DNA from 3 places in the Halobacillus sp. 12SKB genome. Region 3 is predicted to be linked to each of the others. Evidence: riboswitches for the same ligand, from Rfam matches in the RefSeq annotation. Region 3 holds a riboswitch; each other region holds the start of a gene.
The links. A riboswitch is a leader RNA that binds a small molecule or an ion and turns the genes downstream of it on or off. The one in region 3 is predicted to bind cobalamin.

Region 1: linked by a shared signal. The riboswitch ahead of ACQ4XT_RS03675 (ribonucleoside-diphosphate reductase subunit alpha) and the one ahead of ACQ4XT_RS14845 (DUF4430 domain-containing protein) in region 3 are both predicted to bind cobalamin.
Region 2: linked by a shared signal. The riboswitch ahead of ACQ4XT_RS03820 (acyl-CoA thioesterase) and the one ahead of ACQ4XT_RS14845 (DUF4430 domain-containing protein) in region 3 are both predicted to bind cobalamin.

Annotation. Positions count from the first base shown of each region.
Region 1 covers NZ_JBRFWR010000001.1:741,320-747,235, reverse strand. Annotated here, with positions in the region: gene ACQ4XT_RS03690 (ammonium transporter) at 1-290, opposite strand, end outside; gene ACQ4XT_RS03685 (P-II family nitrogen regulator) at 320-661, opposite strand; gene ACQ4XT_RS03680 (ribonucleotide-diphosphate reductase subunit beta) at 888-1,928, opposite strand; gene ACQ4XT_RS03675 (ribonucleoside-diphosphate reductase subunit alpha) at 1,946-4,159, opposite strand; cobalamin riboswitch at 4,328-4,501, opposite strand; gene ACQ4XT_RS03670 (class I SAM-dependent methyltransferase) at 4,731-5,351, shown strand; gene ACQ4XT_RS03665 (alpha/beta fold hydrolase) at 5,475-5,916, opposite strand, start outside.
Region 2 covers NZ_JBRFWR010000001.1:770,668-776,583, forward strand. Annotated here, with positions in the region: gene ACQ4XT_RS03800 (type 1 glutamine amidotransferase domain-containing protein) at 1-147, shown strand, start outside; gene ACQ4XT_RS03805 (acyl-CoA dehydrogenase family protein) at 185-1,351, opposite strand; partial or broken gene ACQ4XT_RS03810 (helix-turn-helix transcriptional regulator) at 2,006-2,209, opposite strand; gene ACQ4XT_RS03815 (dimethylarginine dimethylaminohydrolase family protein) at 2,341-3,192, shown strand; gene ACQ4XT_RS03820 (acyl-CoA thioesterase) at 3,320-3,790, opposite strand; cobalamin riboswitch at 3,929-4,108, opposite strand; purine riboswitch at 4,247-4,348, shown strand; gene ACQ4XT_RS03825 (xanthine phosphoribosyltransferase) at 4,481-5,068, shown strand; gene ACQ4XT_RS03830 (nucleobase:cation symporter-2 family protein) at 5,065-5,916, shown strand, end outside.
Region 3 covers NZ_JBRFWR010000001.1:2,977,754-2,983,669, forward strand. Annotated here, with positions in the region: gene ACQ4XT_RS14835 (response regulator transcription factor) at 53-769, shown strand; gene ACQ4XT_RS14840 (ATP-binding protein) at 769-2,553, shown strand; cobalamin riboswitch at 2,599-2,778, shown strand; gene ACQ4XT_RS14845 (DUF4430 domain-containing protein) at 2,987-3,388, shown strand; gene ACQ4XT_RS14850 (ECF transporter S component) at 3,392-3,907, shown strand; gene sigX (RNA polymerase sigma factor SigX) at 4,245-4,787, shown strand; gene ACQ4XT_RS14860 (hypothetical protein) at 4,774-5,916, shown strand, end outside.

The DNA.
Region 1 (5,916 bases), 2.2 Mb from region 3:
CCGGAAGTACCAAACATAATACCGTAGCCAACGACAAAATAAAGGACGGCAGCGATGGACATCGTCATGAAGTTCTTCATCAGGATGTTCAGTGCATTCTTTGAGCGAGTGAATCCAGATTCGACCATGGCGAAGCCTGCGTGCATGAAGAATACTAAGAAAGCGGCAATCATGACCCAAACCATGTCGACGGACTGCAGAACAGCTTCTGCAGATATCGCTGTTTCAGCGCTAGCGACAACCGGGAATCCAAGGAGTGCGAATAAGAACAAAGGAACGATTTTTCTCATAAATTCATTCTTCCTTTCGAAATAATGTATTAGATTAGTGCTTGTTTGCCAGTTTCTCCTGTCCGAATGCGGAATACTTCATCGATCGTAGATACGAAAATCTTCCCGTCTCCAACTTCATCTGTAGCGCAAGTATTGATGATGACATCTATCACGGACCCGAGTTCGCTGTTCTCCACGACCATTTCTACCTTTACCTTGGGATAGAGTTTAATTTCAAACCGGCTGCCCCTGAAGATTCCTTCCTGGCCTTTTTGTTGTCCGCATCCAGCAACTTCAGACACCGTCAGACCTTTCACGCCTAGCTCATCAAGGCTCTGCCTCAAATCCTGGAATGCTTCAGGACGGATGATTGCCTCCACTTTCTTCATGACTATAGTCCTCCTTTTATCGTTGTGTTAGGTTTCCTTACACAATGAGTAAGTAATTAAATCTAACTATAAAATAAATATTCTGAAAAATCAATACACTTTTTGATATTATGTCAGAAAAGGTGACATAATAGCGCTTTCTTTGATAATAAGAAAAGACCAGGTCATCCATATTCTGGATGACCTGGTCAGGTATTATTTGGGTATTATTTGCTATATGGCGGTATTATAGGTCGTCGAAGCCGTTGGTTTCGGATACTTTGGTGTACTGACGTGATTTTTGTTCGAAGAAGTCTGATTTTCCTTCATCGACTTCCTGATATGCCCGGATCCATTTTAATGGGTTTTCTGTATAGGAGGGGAACGGCTTTTCTGCTCCCAGTAGTCTGCAACGTTTGTTGGCGATGTAACAGATATAGTCTTCCAGGTCCTGAATCGGAATGCCTGGGAATTGATTCCCGATCAGGTGACGTGCCCATTTGATTTCTAAACCAGCCGCTTTTTTGAACGTATTGGTCACGAACGTCCGGTAGTAGTCAGGATCCAACTCTGGGTTTTCTTTTAGGGTTTCGTTAAAAATGTGTCCAAACAAGCTGACATGGATTTGTTCATCTCGATTGATGTAGTTGATCATCGTACTAGTCGAGACCATTTTCTGATTTCTGGCCAGATTATAGAAGAAAGCGAAGCCGGCATAAAAGAAGAGGCCCTCAAGTACGACATCATAAACGATGGACTTCAGAAAACTGTCCATGGAAGGATCATTACTGAAGGACTGGTATCCATCGGTAATGAAAGTGTTGCGTTCTTTGAGCACTTCGTCATGCTTCCAGTAATCAAAAATCTTCTCCTGTTCTCCCTGGTCTACGAGTGTGGATAGAACGTAAGAGTAGGATTGGTTATGGACAACTTCCTGAAAAGCGAGCACTTGCATTAAGGCAGAGAGACTTGAATCAGTCAGATAGTCTGCGATTTTTCCTGAATAATCGGTTTGGATGGAATCCAAGAAAGCGAGTAGACCGATGATTTTTTTGAATGCGGTCTGTTCCTGTTCTGAGAGTTCGGGCCATTGCTTTAAGTCGTTACTCATGTTGATTTCATTGGGAATCCAAAAATTTGAGAGCATTGTCTTATACATGGGATAGGCCCATGAGTAGCGGGTATTATCCCAATTTAAGATGTTCGAACTTTTTCCGTTAATCACGCCTGTCGAGGCATTTGGTGCTTCATAATCGACAAGCTTTCTTTTTTGTATCGATGATGTCATGGTGAAATTCCTCCTTTTTATGATGAACAAACTTCACATTCGTCAAATTCTCCTTGGCTGGATGTTGATCGTGTATAGTAGGTCGTTTTCAATCTGTGTTTCCATGCGGATAAGTGCAAATCCAAGAGCTCTTTCGCCTGGATGTTGTTCCGTACGTAGAGGTTAAACGAGACCGATTGATCGATGAATTTTTGCCTGATACTGTTCTGCCTGATGGATGCGTGCTGGTCGACATCGTAGGCGGATGGGTAATACCCATAGGTTTCATGGGTTAATTCAGGTGCGGTGACAGGAATCTTGTAATCTTTTTTCTCTTCGGAATAAAACTTTTTAAAAATCGGATCAATACTGGCCGTGCTGCCTGCGATAAGAGATGTACTTGAATTCGGTGCTACAGCCATCAAGTATCCATTTCTCATTCCATTCTTGGACACCTTGTGCTGCAAGGCTTTCCAGTTCCACGTACCTTCTTGGTCAAACGTTCGTTTAATGAAAAATTCTCCCGTCTGCCAGTCTGACCCTTCGAATAGAGGATAGCTTCCTTTTTCAGCAGCAAGATCTGAACTTGCTTCAATGGCATGATAGGCAACAGCTTCATAAACTTCTTTCGTATAGTCGAGTGCTTCCTCTGATTCCCAGTCGATCTTCTTTTTGGCCAGTAGATGGGCCCACCCGAAGGTACCGAGCCCAACGCCACGGTAAGATTGGTTCGTGAGTTGTGCTTGTAAAACGGGAATGGTATTTCGGTCGATGACGTTATCCAGCATACGAACTTGAATTGAGATCAAGCGCTTCAGGACGCCATTCGTGACGGCACGACCGAGGTTGATGCTCGACAAGTTACAAACAACGAAATCCCCTGGTGTCTTCACGGAAATGATTTTTCCGTCTTCCACGTATTGTTCATCCTGGATGGTTGGTTTTTGGTTCTGGGTGATTTCTGTACAAAGGTTGCTGCAATAAACCATGCCCGCGTGATTGTTCGGATTCATGCGATTGACTTCATCCCTGTAAAACATATACGGCGTCCCTGTTTCAAGCTGACCGATCATGATGCGCTTCATAATTTCGATCGCAGGCACTTTCTCCTTGGAAAGGTCAGGATGTGCGACGCAGGCGGCATATTTCTCCCGGAAGGATCCTGCCCCCTTCTTTTCATCAAAGTAGTCTTCCAGTGAGTAGCCCATGACGGTGCGGACTTCATGAGGATCGAACAAATACCAGTCCTCACGTTTTTCCACTGCCTCCATAAAGAGGTCGGGTATGGATACTCCTGTGAAAAGATCGTGAGTTCGCTGGCGTTCATCTCCGTTATTCAACCGGCTGTCCAGGAAAGGGAAGATATCTTTATGCCATACATCTAAATATACAGCGACCGCTCCCTGACGCTGCCCCAGTTGGTCCACGCTGACAGCCGTGTTGTTGAGCTGCTTCATCCATGGGAGAATTCCTGACGAGACACCTTTGAATCCACGGATGTCACTTCCGCGGCTTCTGATTTTTCCTAAATAAACGCCGATTCCCCCTCCGTGCTTACTCAGGTTGGCGATATCGGTATTGGTATCATAAATGGACTGCAGGGAATCATCGATGGTGTCGATGAAACAGGAGCTCAGCTGTCCATACCTCTTTCCGGCATTGGCGAGTGTAGGGGTAGCGACAGTCATGTACAAATGACTCAGCGCCCAATACGCTTCTTTAACGAGAGGAAGGCGCTTGGATGCTTTTTCTTCCGCCATTAATACCATAGCGATGATCATGAAACGTTCTTGAGGAAGTTCATAAACTTCTTTAGCTTTGCTTTTGGCAAGATAGCGGTCGCTTAAAGTCTTCAAACCAATATAGGTGAAGAGATGATCGCGATCTGGTACGATGCAGGACTCCAGTTCTTCTATTTCCTTTTTTGTGTAGTATGTAAGGAGATTCCTGTTGTAAATATTCTTTTCGATCAACGTTTGGATCAGTCCGTAAAAATTCTCATAAGGATTAGATGTGGATCGATGGTAGGCGGACTTTTCATACATGTCCTCCAAATGGATGCGACTCGCTACATACGTCCAATCCGGGTTCGTTTCATCGATTTCCGCCAGACATTCTAATATGAATGCCTGTTTATCATTCTTAAGGTCGGGGGACTTATCAATGAGTCTTTGGACATTCAAATGGGGGAAGTCTGCTTCCCAAAGTTTAATTCTCTCTGGCCAGGACTTGCTTCTTGTTATGGTTTCCATTCTTTTTCACTCCTTGAAAATGAAGGTGTACGTTCGTTAAGTGTCATTGGTTAGGAAAAATAAAAAAATCCGCTCAATGAAAATTGAGCGGATGAAACCATGAAACGAAGAGAAGACATGAGAGCCTTCGTTCCATCGCTTCATCTTCTCAATCCCCGAAGAAGTTGAAACTGCGACGAACGAAGACAGGTCTCCTGGCTGACACTCGATCTTACTCTGGTCCTTCCCGTGCAAAGCACAGTGGAATGTCCATTTCGCGAGTGATGACAGTTGCGGGGGCAGCTCCGGATTTTAACCGGATTCCCTATTAAGCCTTGTGGCATCTTCTGTTCGTAGATACTATATATAGTATTTATTTTAATTCATATTAGCTTATATTGTGTTTCTATCATAACGCTGTAGGGAAGATCATGCAACTCTTTTTTATCGGGTTCGACAAGAATAGAGCTATCTTCCCTGCTATGATCCGCTATAATAGAGGGTAGGAAATTTATTTGAAAGGGATGAGGGTGTGGCACAAACGTTTAATTGGCATAAAGAAGCGGAGAAGCAATGGAATGATCGTGCTGAAATGTGGAATTCAAAAAGTAGAGAGATGTGGGATGATGGAAGCAGGTGCACAATCATTCCTTTTATGACAAAGCATATATCGAAAGGGAAGGTCGCTGATTTAGGGTGCGGAGATGGTTATGGATCGTATCTGCTTTACAAAGCGGGTTTTGACGTCACGGGGCTCGATCTGTCAGAGGACATGGTGATGCGCGCCAATGACCGAGTGAATGATGAACGCATCTCATTTGTGCAAGGGGATTTGACAGACCTGCCGTTTGAGGATGAATCTTTTGACGCGGCGATGGCGATCAATTCACTAGAATGGACAGAAGTCCCGTACAAGGGTTTGGAAGAGATGAAGCGGATCTTGAAACCGGGAGGCCGGTTATGTGTCGGTCTACTTGGACCTACAGCGATGCCGCGTATCAATAGCTATCGCAGGGTATATGGAGAAGAGGTCATTTGTAATACGATGATGCCATGGGAGCTTCAAAAAATGGCTGAAGAGACCGGATGGACCTATGTAGAAGGTCAAGGAGTGTACAAACGCGGAGTGGAAGGTCATCACACCGCGGAGCTGGATGAAGAATTAAAACAAGCCTTAACCTTCATGTGGATCTTCATTTTCGAAAAACAATAAACAACAAAAGCACCCTGTGAGTGGGTGCTTTTGTTTTGGAAATAAATGTATGACCTGGTACACCTGGAAAATCCATAAATGTAAATAAGTGTATGGCCAGGTCACTCCATTTGGTCACTCCATTTATTCGCCTTCCTCGGTCCAGAGGAATTCTTTGAGTAGTTGGTCGACTTCTTCTAGTTCGTGTAGTCCGGAATGTGTCGCCAGCGGGTTGTAGAGGCGCTTTTCCTCGTACTGCCCAAAGGGTACGATTTCTTCCAGTCCACTTACACTTGAGGCATGGACAAGACCGTCCCAATGCTCGGATTCAGGGTCATTGCTATTGATTACACCAGCTACAGCAAAAACTTTCACATCATTCGGGAACTGATCTTTGTTTTGTGTCATTTGCTTTAAAGCTTCAGACTTCGGCCGTAGATCAGTCGTTGCCGCTCCGTAATTCGATGCAAAGTAGCCTTCTTTTTCAATGCCTTTAAAAGGACTTGCAATGACGGAGAGTTTCTCTACTCGAGGAACAGAATAGTGATGATCGCTCAGCAAATAATTGACCGATGCGAGTCCTCCC
Region 2 (5,916 bases), 2.2 Mb from region 3:
ACACCGGGAATTAAAGATGACATGATGAATGCAGGTGCAGAATGGTTCGACGAAGCAGTCGTCCAAGACGAACACATAGTTTCTGCCCGTCGTCCGCCTGACCTGCCTCCATATGCCAAAGCTTTCGCCGACTTACTCGCTGACTAATCATAGAAAAAACCAGAGCTGTAAAAGCTCTGGTTTTTTAGTGGTCTTCCGCAATCGCTTGTTTCGCAAGCATCGACACAACCGCATCATCCATGGGTGGGTTATGCAACCCTGCCCGTACATCACGGTAATATTTTTCAAAGGCATAAGCTTTAGATAACCCACGCCCCCCTGCAATTCGCATCGCTAGATCGACGACTTCATTTGCCGTATTCGTTACCGCCAGCTTAACAGCAGCAAGTTCTGATCCCATCTGATCCCGTTGCTCTGGTTCTTCATCCCATTTTCTTGCAACTGAATATAGGAAAGAATGGGCCTGCAGCAATTTCCACTCCATTTCGCCAATCTTGTCTTGAATGTGAGACACTTCAGAAATTGGTGTGTCCAGACTATTTGGTTGAAAGTCTTTTGCAAAAGCAACCGCATCGTTACGAGCGGCTACGGCAATTCCTAAATAACAGGCTGGAATGTGCAAGAGCCATCCCTTTGGCGAGGATTTGCTTCCACTTTTCAGTTCTACAAGGTCGGATTCCTGCAGCTCCACTTCATCCATCACAAGGTCATCACTCGCTGTCCCCCTCATCCCAAGGGTGTCCCATGTTTTATCAACAGATAACCCTGGTTGATGGCGGTCAATTAAAAACCACCCAACCGTATCCTTGTCTTCGATATAAGCAGAGACAATGTAATAATCCAAATGCTCAGCCATGGAGGTGAATGATTTCCTTCCATTTAAAATGTACACGTCTCCACGACGAACCGCTTTGGTCTCTGGTACTCCTCCCCTTGTCGGACTTCCGGTTGCCGGTTCTGTCGCAGCCCTGTTGACCACTTTTTGTTCTGAAACAACTTCATTTACAAGGCGATCATAAGACTTCTGCTCCCATAATCGTTCCTGAGAAAGTTCCATCATGATTCCCATGTGCCATCCAATTGACAAAGCGACAGCTCCATCACCTTCTGCAATTTTTTCCTGCATCAGCAAGAATTCGTATAACGATAATCCTTCTCCACCTTCAGATTCCGGCAAGGACATCGATGGGTATTTCTCATCTTTAATGACTTTTAACGTCTCATAAGAGAAAGAAGCTTCACGATCCGTTTCTGGAATATGTTTGCGCGCCTCTTCTGCGATCCGATCTGCCTTTTCAAACAATTCCTGCTGTCGGTCGTTTTTTATCCAACGTTTCCATACACCTGCCAACCCAACCACTCCCGATTCTTTATTATAATTAAATCATACCTGACAACTCGGGATGAAGCCAATGCCATGCTTGTCTAATTCGCTCCCTTACAACATACCCTATGTACAAAAAATCATTCTGTATCAGCATGTGTCTCTTTGTATGTAATTTTTGTCCAAATCTCACTTTTAACCAATACTACCCCCGACATTTCCCGGGAAATGTCGAAAAAACGTTCATCTGTTCTCCTAAACAAAAACATCAAAACCAGAAGAAGCCCATCCCCCATTTTTTTAATGTCTTTTCGCTAAAATGACCATCGTTAAAAATACCGTCACAATGTTTAACGACAAAAGGACGCTGAGTAGGTCAACAGAGCTTAACCTAACCACCTGTAATACAATCATAAGATGATAGACAGCCATTAATCCCATCATGATAAAGAAAGAATAAAATACTGCCTTATGTCTGATCCACTTCATACGTTCATCCTTCTGTTTGAACTGAGGATATAAGTAACTCATACTGAAAGATAAAATCCCCAAAGAAACCATGGTCCATATCATAGACGGCCATTCGCCACCCATCGCCCCCACAAAAATTAAAAAACCTGCCAATAGCAAGAAAAATACTCCGATAACTTTAAAAAAGTTAGAAGTGAAATCCATCTTCATTCCCCCCTCCTTTGATTCATAGATAAATAAATCTTCAATTCGAACACCAAATACCCTCGCGATTTCAAATGCAAGCGGCAAGGAAGGGGAATATCTGTTTTTCTCAATGGATATAATCGTCTGACGGGATACCTGCAAGATCTCAGCTAATTTGTCCTGAGATAACCCCTGTTTTTTTCTACCCTCCATAAGCCGGTTCTTCATATTACCCCTCCAATTAATTACAGTTTAAAGTAAAGTTACCTTTACGTATAGGTAACTATACACAGGGCTTTATTGTTTTATTCTCTACACTCCGGGGAAGAAAGGGGATATGAATAAAAGGAGGATCTAACATGGTTGGTATAGCTTCGGAAAACAGTGTTCAATGTCACACCGAATATTCACCGCTGAAAAAAGTCGTGGTCGCCAAGCCTTCTTATATGAAAATTACTGACATCATCAACGAAACCCAAAAACATTTTCAATACCAGAACATAAACGCCCAAACAGCTCTCCAGCAACATGATCATTTCGTACAGGTTTTAGAAGATCATCAGATTGAAGTCATCCAACTTCCAAGTCAGCCGGATCTTCATGAACAGGTGTTTACAAGAGATATCGGGTTTACCATTCATCATCGACTGTTTATCAGCTCTATGAGTGAAAAGGTCCGGAAAGAGGAAACAGATGTCCTCCGGAGCTGGGCGAGAGAGAATTATATCGAGGTAGAAGAGGACCTCCCTTCATCAATTGAAGGTGGAGATATAGTTGTAGACGGAAAAACGGTATGGGTCGGTGAAACAAAAAGGACATCCGATAAAGCCATACGCGAGCTTCAATCACGGCTCCATGATCTTCAGGTCATCCCTGTCCCTTTGAGAGAAGACATCCTTCATTTGGACTGCGTATTCAACGTAATCGATCAATCTACTGCAATCCTTTATCCTCCTGCTTTTACAAAAAACAGTTTGAAAGCCATCTCTGCACGATACAAAGTAATTGAAGTCACCAAAAAGGAGCAATTCACCATGGGTCCGAACGTTCTTTCCATTGGAGACCGTAAAGTGATCAGCCTCCCTCAAAACGAGCAACTAAACACACAGTTAGAGAAATATGGGTTTCATGTGATACCTGTAGACCTTTCAGAAATCATCAAATCCGGAGGATCATTCCGTTGTTGTACATTGCCATTAAAACGAACATAAAGGCAGTCCGCTTCTTTCAAGGCGGGCTTTTTTTGAGTGGAAGAAATCAACACAAGTATAAATAAGACACCACTAAATGTGGTGTCTTTGCATTTATTTATTGGTTTTTCATAACACTTAATACCTGTCATCTAAGGGCAGGCCTGCTTTTTCGATGTTCCCTCCTCGATGGAGCTGTTTCAAACAATTGTTTATCTTCCTCTGTCTCAGGTATAACGGGCGGCACCGGTGTCGGTCTCCCTTCGACATCTACAGCGACCATCGTTAAAAATGATTCGGTCGTCATTACCTTTCTGCCTTTAAGTAAATCATCAGCAAAGACTTTCACATACACTTCCATTGATGTACGCCCCGTGCTTGTCACACAAGCTTCTAACGTCAATGCATCCCCTACTTTAGCTGAAGATAAAAAATCCACAGAGTCTATGGAAGCTGTGACAACCACACAGTTTGAATGTTTCATAGCGGTAAGGGCAGCAATTTCATCGATATATGAAAGGACTTTCCCTCCGAAAATAGTATCCAGGTGATTCGTATCTGGTGGCAGCACTAATCTTGTTTGAGTCATTCTAGAATAACGAACAGGTAAAGGTTCCATGAATGGTGTCCTCCTTCTTGAAAGTGACTATCCCTCAAAGGGAGAGTTTACAAAGCGCATTCTCCCCTTCGTTCATGGAACCGAAAAAGGCTCTTGATAGATCCAATACACGTAACATCCTCCTATCTCCCGTAGGAATTCATGTTCTTCCTTATGGCAGGTCTCCTGGCTCAGGTTCATCAGCACATAGCCCTTCCCATTAAAAAACAGTGGGTCATCTATGCACCTCCCCATTACAGTGGCGGGACCGCGTTGGCTTTTCACCAAACTTCCCTTTTCAGCTTCTAAAACGAAGCCACCATAAGGCAGTAAAATTTTTTTTAGAAAAGAGAAACTCTCTTCCCATCCACTATCTCCCAAACAAACCACCATGTCAACACGAACAAAACCATAAATATTGTCCATTAATTCCCTGGATAGGGGTTGATTACGAACAATAAACTGATATAATATCCATATCATTCGAATATAAGTTTTCATATAATAGCGGGGATAGGGCCCGCAAGTTTCTACCGGTTTACCGTAAATAGACCGACTATGAAAAGCAGCACAAGACACCGGGACTTTTCTGTCCACGGTTTCATTGTCTTTGTCTACGTCAAGCACGAAAAGACTTGCTTTCCATAGAGGAAACAAGCTTTTCGTGCTTTTTTGTTACATCAATACTTAACCTAGAAAGGTGCGTTGGATATGGATCGTTTGAAAAAGAAAATCGTGGAAGAAGGGAAAGTTCTATCTCCTTCCGTTATTAAAGTCGATGCCTTCTTGAATCATCAGATAGACCCTTTACTCATGAAAGAAATTGGGGAAGAGTTTGCGAACCGTTTCAGAGATTTGGGGATTACGAAGGTACTGACATTAGAGTCCTCAGGAATTGCACCCGCTCAAATGACAGCCCTCAGCCTGGGGGTTCCTGCAATCTTTGCAAGGAAGAAGAAATCGTTGACCATGAAAGATCACCTTTACACATCAAAGGTACACTCGTTTACAAAGCAGGAAACAAATGAAATATCCATATCGAAAGATTTCATGGAGGAAGGAGATCACGTCTTGATCCTTGACGACTTTCTAGCGAATGGGCAGGCTGCGAAAGGGCTGATTGACCTTGTAGAACAATCAGGAGCTTCCATCGCCGGTGTGGCAATCGTTATAGAGAAAGGCTTTCAAAATGGCGGGCGCCTTTTACGGCGCCAAGGAATAAAAGTAGAATCCCTCGCCACCCTTTCATCCCTTGAGGACAGTACGATCACGTTTGAAACACAGGAGGTATCCTCATGAAAACAACCGCTTTAGCCATTCAACACTTATTGGCGATGTATGCCGGGGCGATTCTCGTTCCATTGATTGTCGGTGGAGCTCTTGGACTGAATTCTGAACAACTTACATACCTTGTCGCCATTGATATTTTAATGTGCGGAGTGGCGACCATTTTGCAAGTCGTCCGCAATCGTTATTTCGGTATCGGCCTTCCTGTCGTCCTTGGCTGTACATTTACAGCCGTCGGTCCGATGATTGCCATTGGGGGTGAATTCGGGGTTTCGGCTATCTACGGCTCCATTCTCGTTTCCGGATTGTTCGTCATCCTGATCAGCCGCTACTTCGGGAAACTTGTTCGATTCTTCCCACCTGTCGTCACAGGGACCGTTGTAACGATTATTGGAATTACATTAATTCCTGTTGCCATCAACAACATGGGCGGAGGCCAGGGGGCGGAAGACTTTGGTTCCCCTGCTAATCTTGCTCTTTCCTTTGGAACGCTTTTATTCATCATCCTTCTTTATCGTTTCACGAAAGGATTCATGCGCTCCATCGCCATTCTGATTGGTATTTTAGGAGGCACTCTGGTTGCTGCTATCTTTGGGAGAGTCGATTTCTCCGCCGTCCATGAATCTGGAATCTTTCATATGGTCGAGCCTTTCTACTTTGGGACACCGACCTTTCATTGGTCTGCTATTTTAACAATGATTTTAGTAGCCATGGTATCTCTCGTGGAATCTACTGGCGTTTACTTCGCATTAAGTGAAATGACAGAGAAGAATTTGAATGAAAGAGATCTAGCTAGCGGTTATCGGGCGGAAGGATTAGCGATTCTTCTCGGCGGTGTGTTCAATGCCTTTCCTTACACC
Region 3 (5,916 bases):
AATATGTTATGAAACCATAGGAGAAGCCATTCTATGAATTGGAGGTTTTTAAATGGATCAAGAAGCCAAAGTGTTAGTAGTAGATGATGAGGAACGTATTCGACGACTGATTCGCATGTATTTGGAAAGGGAGGATTATGTCATTGATGAAGCAGAAGATGGGGATGAAGCTTTGCAAAAAGCTCTTCATAATGAATATGATGTGATCCTGCTTGATTTGATGCTCCCGGGAAAAGACGGAATTGCAGTGTGCAAAGAGCTGCGTGAAAAGAAAGCCACTCCTGTGATCATGCTTACGGCAAAAGGGGAAGAGGCTAATCGTGTGCAAGGTTTTGAAGTTGGTACGGACGACTATATTGTTAAACCATTCAGTCCAAGAGAAGTCGTATTACGAGTGAAGGCGCTTTTGCGAAGGAGTTCCTCCACGAAGTTTTTAGAAACGGAAACATCAGCCCGCAACGTGCTTGTTTTCCCTCATATGACGATCGATAATGACGCCCATCGTGTGACAGCTGATGGGAAGGAAGTGGCTTTGACTCCGAAAGAATACGAACTTCTTCATTACATGGCCCAGTCTCCGGATAAAGTTTTTGACAGGGAACAATTGTTGAAAGAAGTCTGGCAGTATGAATTTTTCGGCGATCTTCGGACGGTGGATACGCATGTCAAACGTCTCCGCGAAAAATTAAGCAAGGTATCTGCAGAAGCAGCCGGGATGATTGTTACGGTTTGGGGAATCGGCTATAAGTTTGAGGTCTCTGGTGACTGATGTTCTGGCGTAGTGTAGTCGGGAAGTTATGGTTCACCATCTTACTATTGGTTTGTTTTGTCCTTTTTATTTTGACTGTTCTTCTCCTTGAATTCTTTCAAAACTATCACGTAGTGGAAGCGGAAAGACATTTGCTGCAAACGGCGGACCGGATTTCAGATGTTGTGGACCGCTATGAACAAGAGGAAGACCTCTTACTTTCAACGACAGCCCTTGTCAAAGATCCTGCGAGTCGTGCGGTCATTGTATTGAGTGAAGATGAGCAGCTGGTTTCAGAAAGTGATTCAGATTCTCTGCCCGTGCTTGATTATGCATGGTTTGAAAGTGATGCAGATACAGCAACTGTTTTGAATGAAGGCGCTGATGTCAAAAAAGTTGCTGATCTGGGAAATGGAGAGACAGGGGTCATGGTTGTCGGTACCCCGCTTGATAACCGGGACGGGGCTGTCTTTGTCTACCAATCACTGGATACGATTGAGGAAACGTCTGAACAGACGACGAAAATTATATTCCTGGGTGCTGGAATTGCCATTGTATTAACGACTATTTTTGCCTTTTTCCTCTCCACTCGAATCACAGCTCCTTTAATTAAAATGAGAGAAGGAGCTCTCGAACTTGCCAAAGGCGAGTTTAACACGAAGATTCCTATACGTACCCATGACGAAATCGGTGAATTGGCGATGGCTTTTAATCGGATGGGCCGGGAGTTGAAGTTTCATATTAACGCTCTGAATCAGGAAAAAGAACAACTCTCAGGCATTTTGAGGTCGATGGCAGATGGTGTCATTACGTTTAACAGGGAAGGGAATGTGCTCATTTCCAATCCTCCTGCCCAACAATATTTAGAAGCCTATGAGTTTGAAAAGAACGCTGCATCAACCTCGGCTGATCAAACGTCCCTTCCAGAACCACTGATGGATTTGTTTAACGATGTCATCACTGATGAGAATGAATCCATGATCGAAATGACATTGCAAGGCAGGTCCTGGGTCATCATCATGACACCTTTGTATGACAAAGAAAAAGTACGTGGGGCCGTCGCGGTGCTCCGGGATATGACAGAAGAAAGAAGATTGAACAAGCTTCGTAAAGATTTCATCGCGAATGTATCCCATGAACTGCGAACTCCCATTTCCATGCTTCAGGGATATAGTGAAGCTATTGTAGATGACATTGCTGAATCAAAAGAAGACAAAAATGAACTCGCGCAAATCATCCATGACGAATCGTTAAGAATCGGCCGTCTTGTAAATGAGCTGCTGGATATTGCACGGATGGAAGCGGGACATATTCAGTTGAACGAAGAGTCGGTGGAAATGGAGCCTTTCATGAACAAGATCATTCGTAAATTCAGTGGAATCGCCAATGAAAAGGAAGTGGACCTTCAGTTGAAGGTCGAAGGAGAGTTCGGGTTTCTCGACTTTGATCCTGACCGCATTGAGCAAGTGTTTACAAACTTGATTGATAATGCGATCCGACATTCCGATCCGGGTAGTGAGGTTCAGGTGATTCTTGAAAAAGAGGACAATGAATGGATTGCAAGTGTCAAAGACTCCGGGTACGGAATCGCCGAGGAAGATCTTCCATTTGTATTTGAACGTTTCTATAAAGCAGATAAATCGAGAAAACGTGAAAATAAAAATTATAAAAAAGGGACAGGTCTTGGGCTTGCCATTGCGAAAAACATTGTAGAAGCTCACGAAGGCACCATCAGTGTGCATAGCAAGTTGAAAGAAGGGACAACGTTCACTTTTAAGGTCCCCTTTTCACATAAGGAAAAATAATGTTGCTATATTCGGAAAATTGTTGTAATCTTGTTTATGGAAACTTCATATGAAGAGGATTCAGGTGTCTGAAAAGACCTAATAGGGAATCTGGTGCAAAACCAGAGCTGTCCTCGCAACTGTAAGTGTAGACGAAAAGGAAATTCCACTGTGCCATCGGTATGGGAAGGATCCTGATTAGGATGACGCACAAGTCAGTAGACCTGCCTGATCCAATGTTTCAAAGCTTCGGGGATTGAGCATTTGAGACAACCGATCGGTATGACGTGAAACGTAGATCTTATCCTTTCGTTTGTCTTAAGCTTACCCTTGTAGAAGGGTAAGCTTTTTTTGATAGAAAAGAATTTTACGATGTCTACCATACATGTTACTTGGTTGTCTCTGCTTTTCTCTCCTCCTGGCCGTGAAATAAAAAGAAAAGGGAGAGATGGTTATGAGAAAATGGAACACTGTTTTAACAGCCATGATTCTAGCTGTTGCTGTACTAGCAGGCTGTGGTACACAAGAGGAAAAGGAAACATCGGCGACTCAAGAAGAACAAGTACAGGAAGTTACGGTACAAGTACAGGTATCTAAAAACAATGGCGAAGAAATGATGGCTGAAGATGAAATTACGGTAGAAGAAGGAACCACCCTCATGGAAGTCATGGAAGATAACTATGAAGTAGAACAGTCCGAAGGGTTCATTAACAGCATTGAAGGAATTGCTGGGAACCAGGAAGAAAAAATGGCTTGGATGTACACCATTAACGGGGATGAAGCCATGGTTGGAGCGAATGAATACGAAGTAGAGGATGGAGACGAAATCGTTTTTGATTATCAATCTTGGGAATGATGAATGATGAATACGTATAAGCTTACATTGATAGCCATGCTCGCGTCCTTAGCCATAGCAGGAAGGATGGCTTTAGCCCACTTTCCGAACATCCAGCCGGTAACAGCCATTATTATTATTGCGGGCTTCTGGCTCGGACCTAGTGCAGGGGTTCTCATCGCTCTGCTCACGACCTTTGTATCCAATGTGTTGCTGGGGATGGGGATTTGGACCATCTGGCAGATTATCGCCTGGTCAATCATAGGCATCATTGCTGGACTTCTAGGGAAATATTGGTCGAAATTGCCGTATTGGGGTCTTTCCATCTATGGCTTTGTCAGCGGCCTTTTCTTCGGAGTTATTCTTTCTTTGACGATGCGGGCAGCAGGACAGCCATTTTGGGCGTACTATTTAGCGGGTCTCCCGATGGATATCAATCATGCGATTTCTAATACTGTGTTCATATTGGCGCTATCTCCAATACTCGGAACACTTTTCCAACGCTACGAAAAAAGAAACGCCATATCGAAAGTCACTTAGCTACCCAAACCAAGGGTAGCTTTTTTTGCTCTCTTAGCCGGATCGTTTATTAAAGTTAAGGGCAGGATTCTTTAAGACTTGATTTCGAGGCTTTTGTGCTAGGGTCGGGGCGGAGGGGAATGACTCGCTTTCCGCGGGAGTCCCTAGAATCACACAAACGTTTCGAAACTGAGCCTTCAAGTAAAGGGAGATATAGTTGAAGTTGGAATAGAGGTGATGGGCAGGTGATTTTCTTTTGGAAACGCGGTTCCTTTTTCTTTTTTGGCATATTAAGATAGATAGTGTAACTTTTTTCATACATAAAACGACTACTAAAGTGACCCAGGAGGTACCACCATTGCGAACGTTCTTTGACGAACTATACGAAAACTATCACCATGACCTTTTTCAGTTTCTTATCTATATGGTCAAGGACAGAAGTCTTGCTGAGGACTTGGTTCAGGATGTATATGTGAGGGTCATGAAATCATATGAATCATTCAATGGAAAAAGCTCAGAGAAAACATGGTTGTTTTCCATAGCCAGGCACGTAGCCATTGATTATTTCCGCAAACAAAAAAGAAAGAGAAACCGATTCATGGAGTTCTTTGATTGGAGTGAGAAAGGGGAGCAAATCAAAGACCAGAATAAAATGCCCGAAGAGATTGCCGTGCAGAATGATGAAATTCAACAAGTCTATCAAGCTCTGGACAAATGTACGGTTGATCAGCGGAGTGTGCTGATTTTCCGTTTCATTCAAGGAATGTCTATAAAAGAAACAGCAGAAATCTTAAGCTGGAGTGAGAGTAAAGTGAAGACGACTCAACATCGAGCTATGAAAGCTCTTAAGGAAATACTTGAAGACATTGAAGAAGGGAGGGGAGACCGTGAAGAAGCGTAACGACGAAGATATCAAAAAGGTATTAGGGAAACTCCCTTCTATGGAAGACCGCCAATCGAAAGAAATGCTTTACCAAAAGGTTTCATCCCGTGTTCATACACCAAAAAGAAAAGTAGCTCCATGGGTGTTTCCTGGATTAGCTACGATCGCTGTTTTGTTGGTACTTGCTGTGTTCATTCCTGTCTTTTTTAGTAACAATGGTTTGCTTACCGTCGAAGATACTGCCGATCATGCGAATGAAAGTACAGAATCTTCCACAGCAAATCAGGAAACGGGTCCTTCCCTTGATGCACCCATTTTAGAAGGGGAAGAGGAAAGCGCTGAAGTCCAGGAAGCCGAACCCTCCAGCGAAGAGGAAAGTCTCCCTCCAGAAGAAAACCAAGAGGAAGGATCCCAAGAGAATGATTCAAACCTTCAAGAAGAACAGGAATCAGTGGAGACCGAGCTTGAATCACTGGTGTTACAGAGTGACGACGGGAGTTTTATTACGCTTTCTTATCCAGGTAAAAATGCTGAAGTCATTCTTCCTACACTCCAGAGCCAGCAGGAGTCCAGCGCATTTTCGCCTGAGAGGTACGGTTTAGCTGAGAGAGCTGTAAGTGAAATGGAATATGAGGTAGATGAAAAAGAAGGTCGGGCTGCTGTTACGTTTCCTGATGATTTCACGGTTAGTGGAGCTGCGTGGGCAAATGCGATCATAGAAAGTATCCGTTGGGAGTTGGCTGACTTTCAACTGCAAGAAATCACGGTTCAAACAGAATCGGGGAACCCTGTCATTCTAGGAAGCTACGGAGAAATCACCGAAGTTCCTGTTATTCAACAAGGAGAGTACATCTTTCAATTGTATCAATATGAAGGTTCATCTGAACGTTTACTGGCTCCTATATCTGTGGATGGTTCTCCGACGTTCCGCGATGCTCTTTCACTGATGAAAGAAACAGGGGAAGGTCTCTTTGTGACACCGGCCGTGCCGGAACATGTTCAGTTCACTTCAACGACAGTTGATCAACAAACGGTGAATATAAATCTTCAACATGAATCATGGGCAAGTGAACAGCAGCTTTTGACTATGGTTGAAGCTATCCTTGCAACAGCAGGCCAGTTTGGTTTTGAAAAAGTCAAGTTCAAT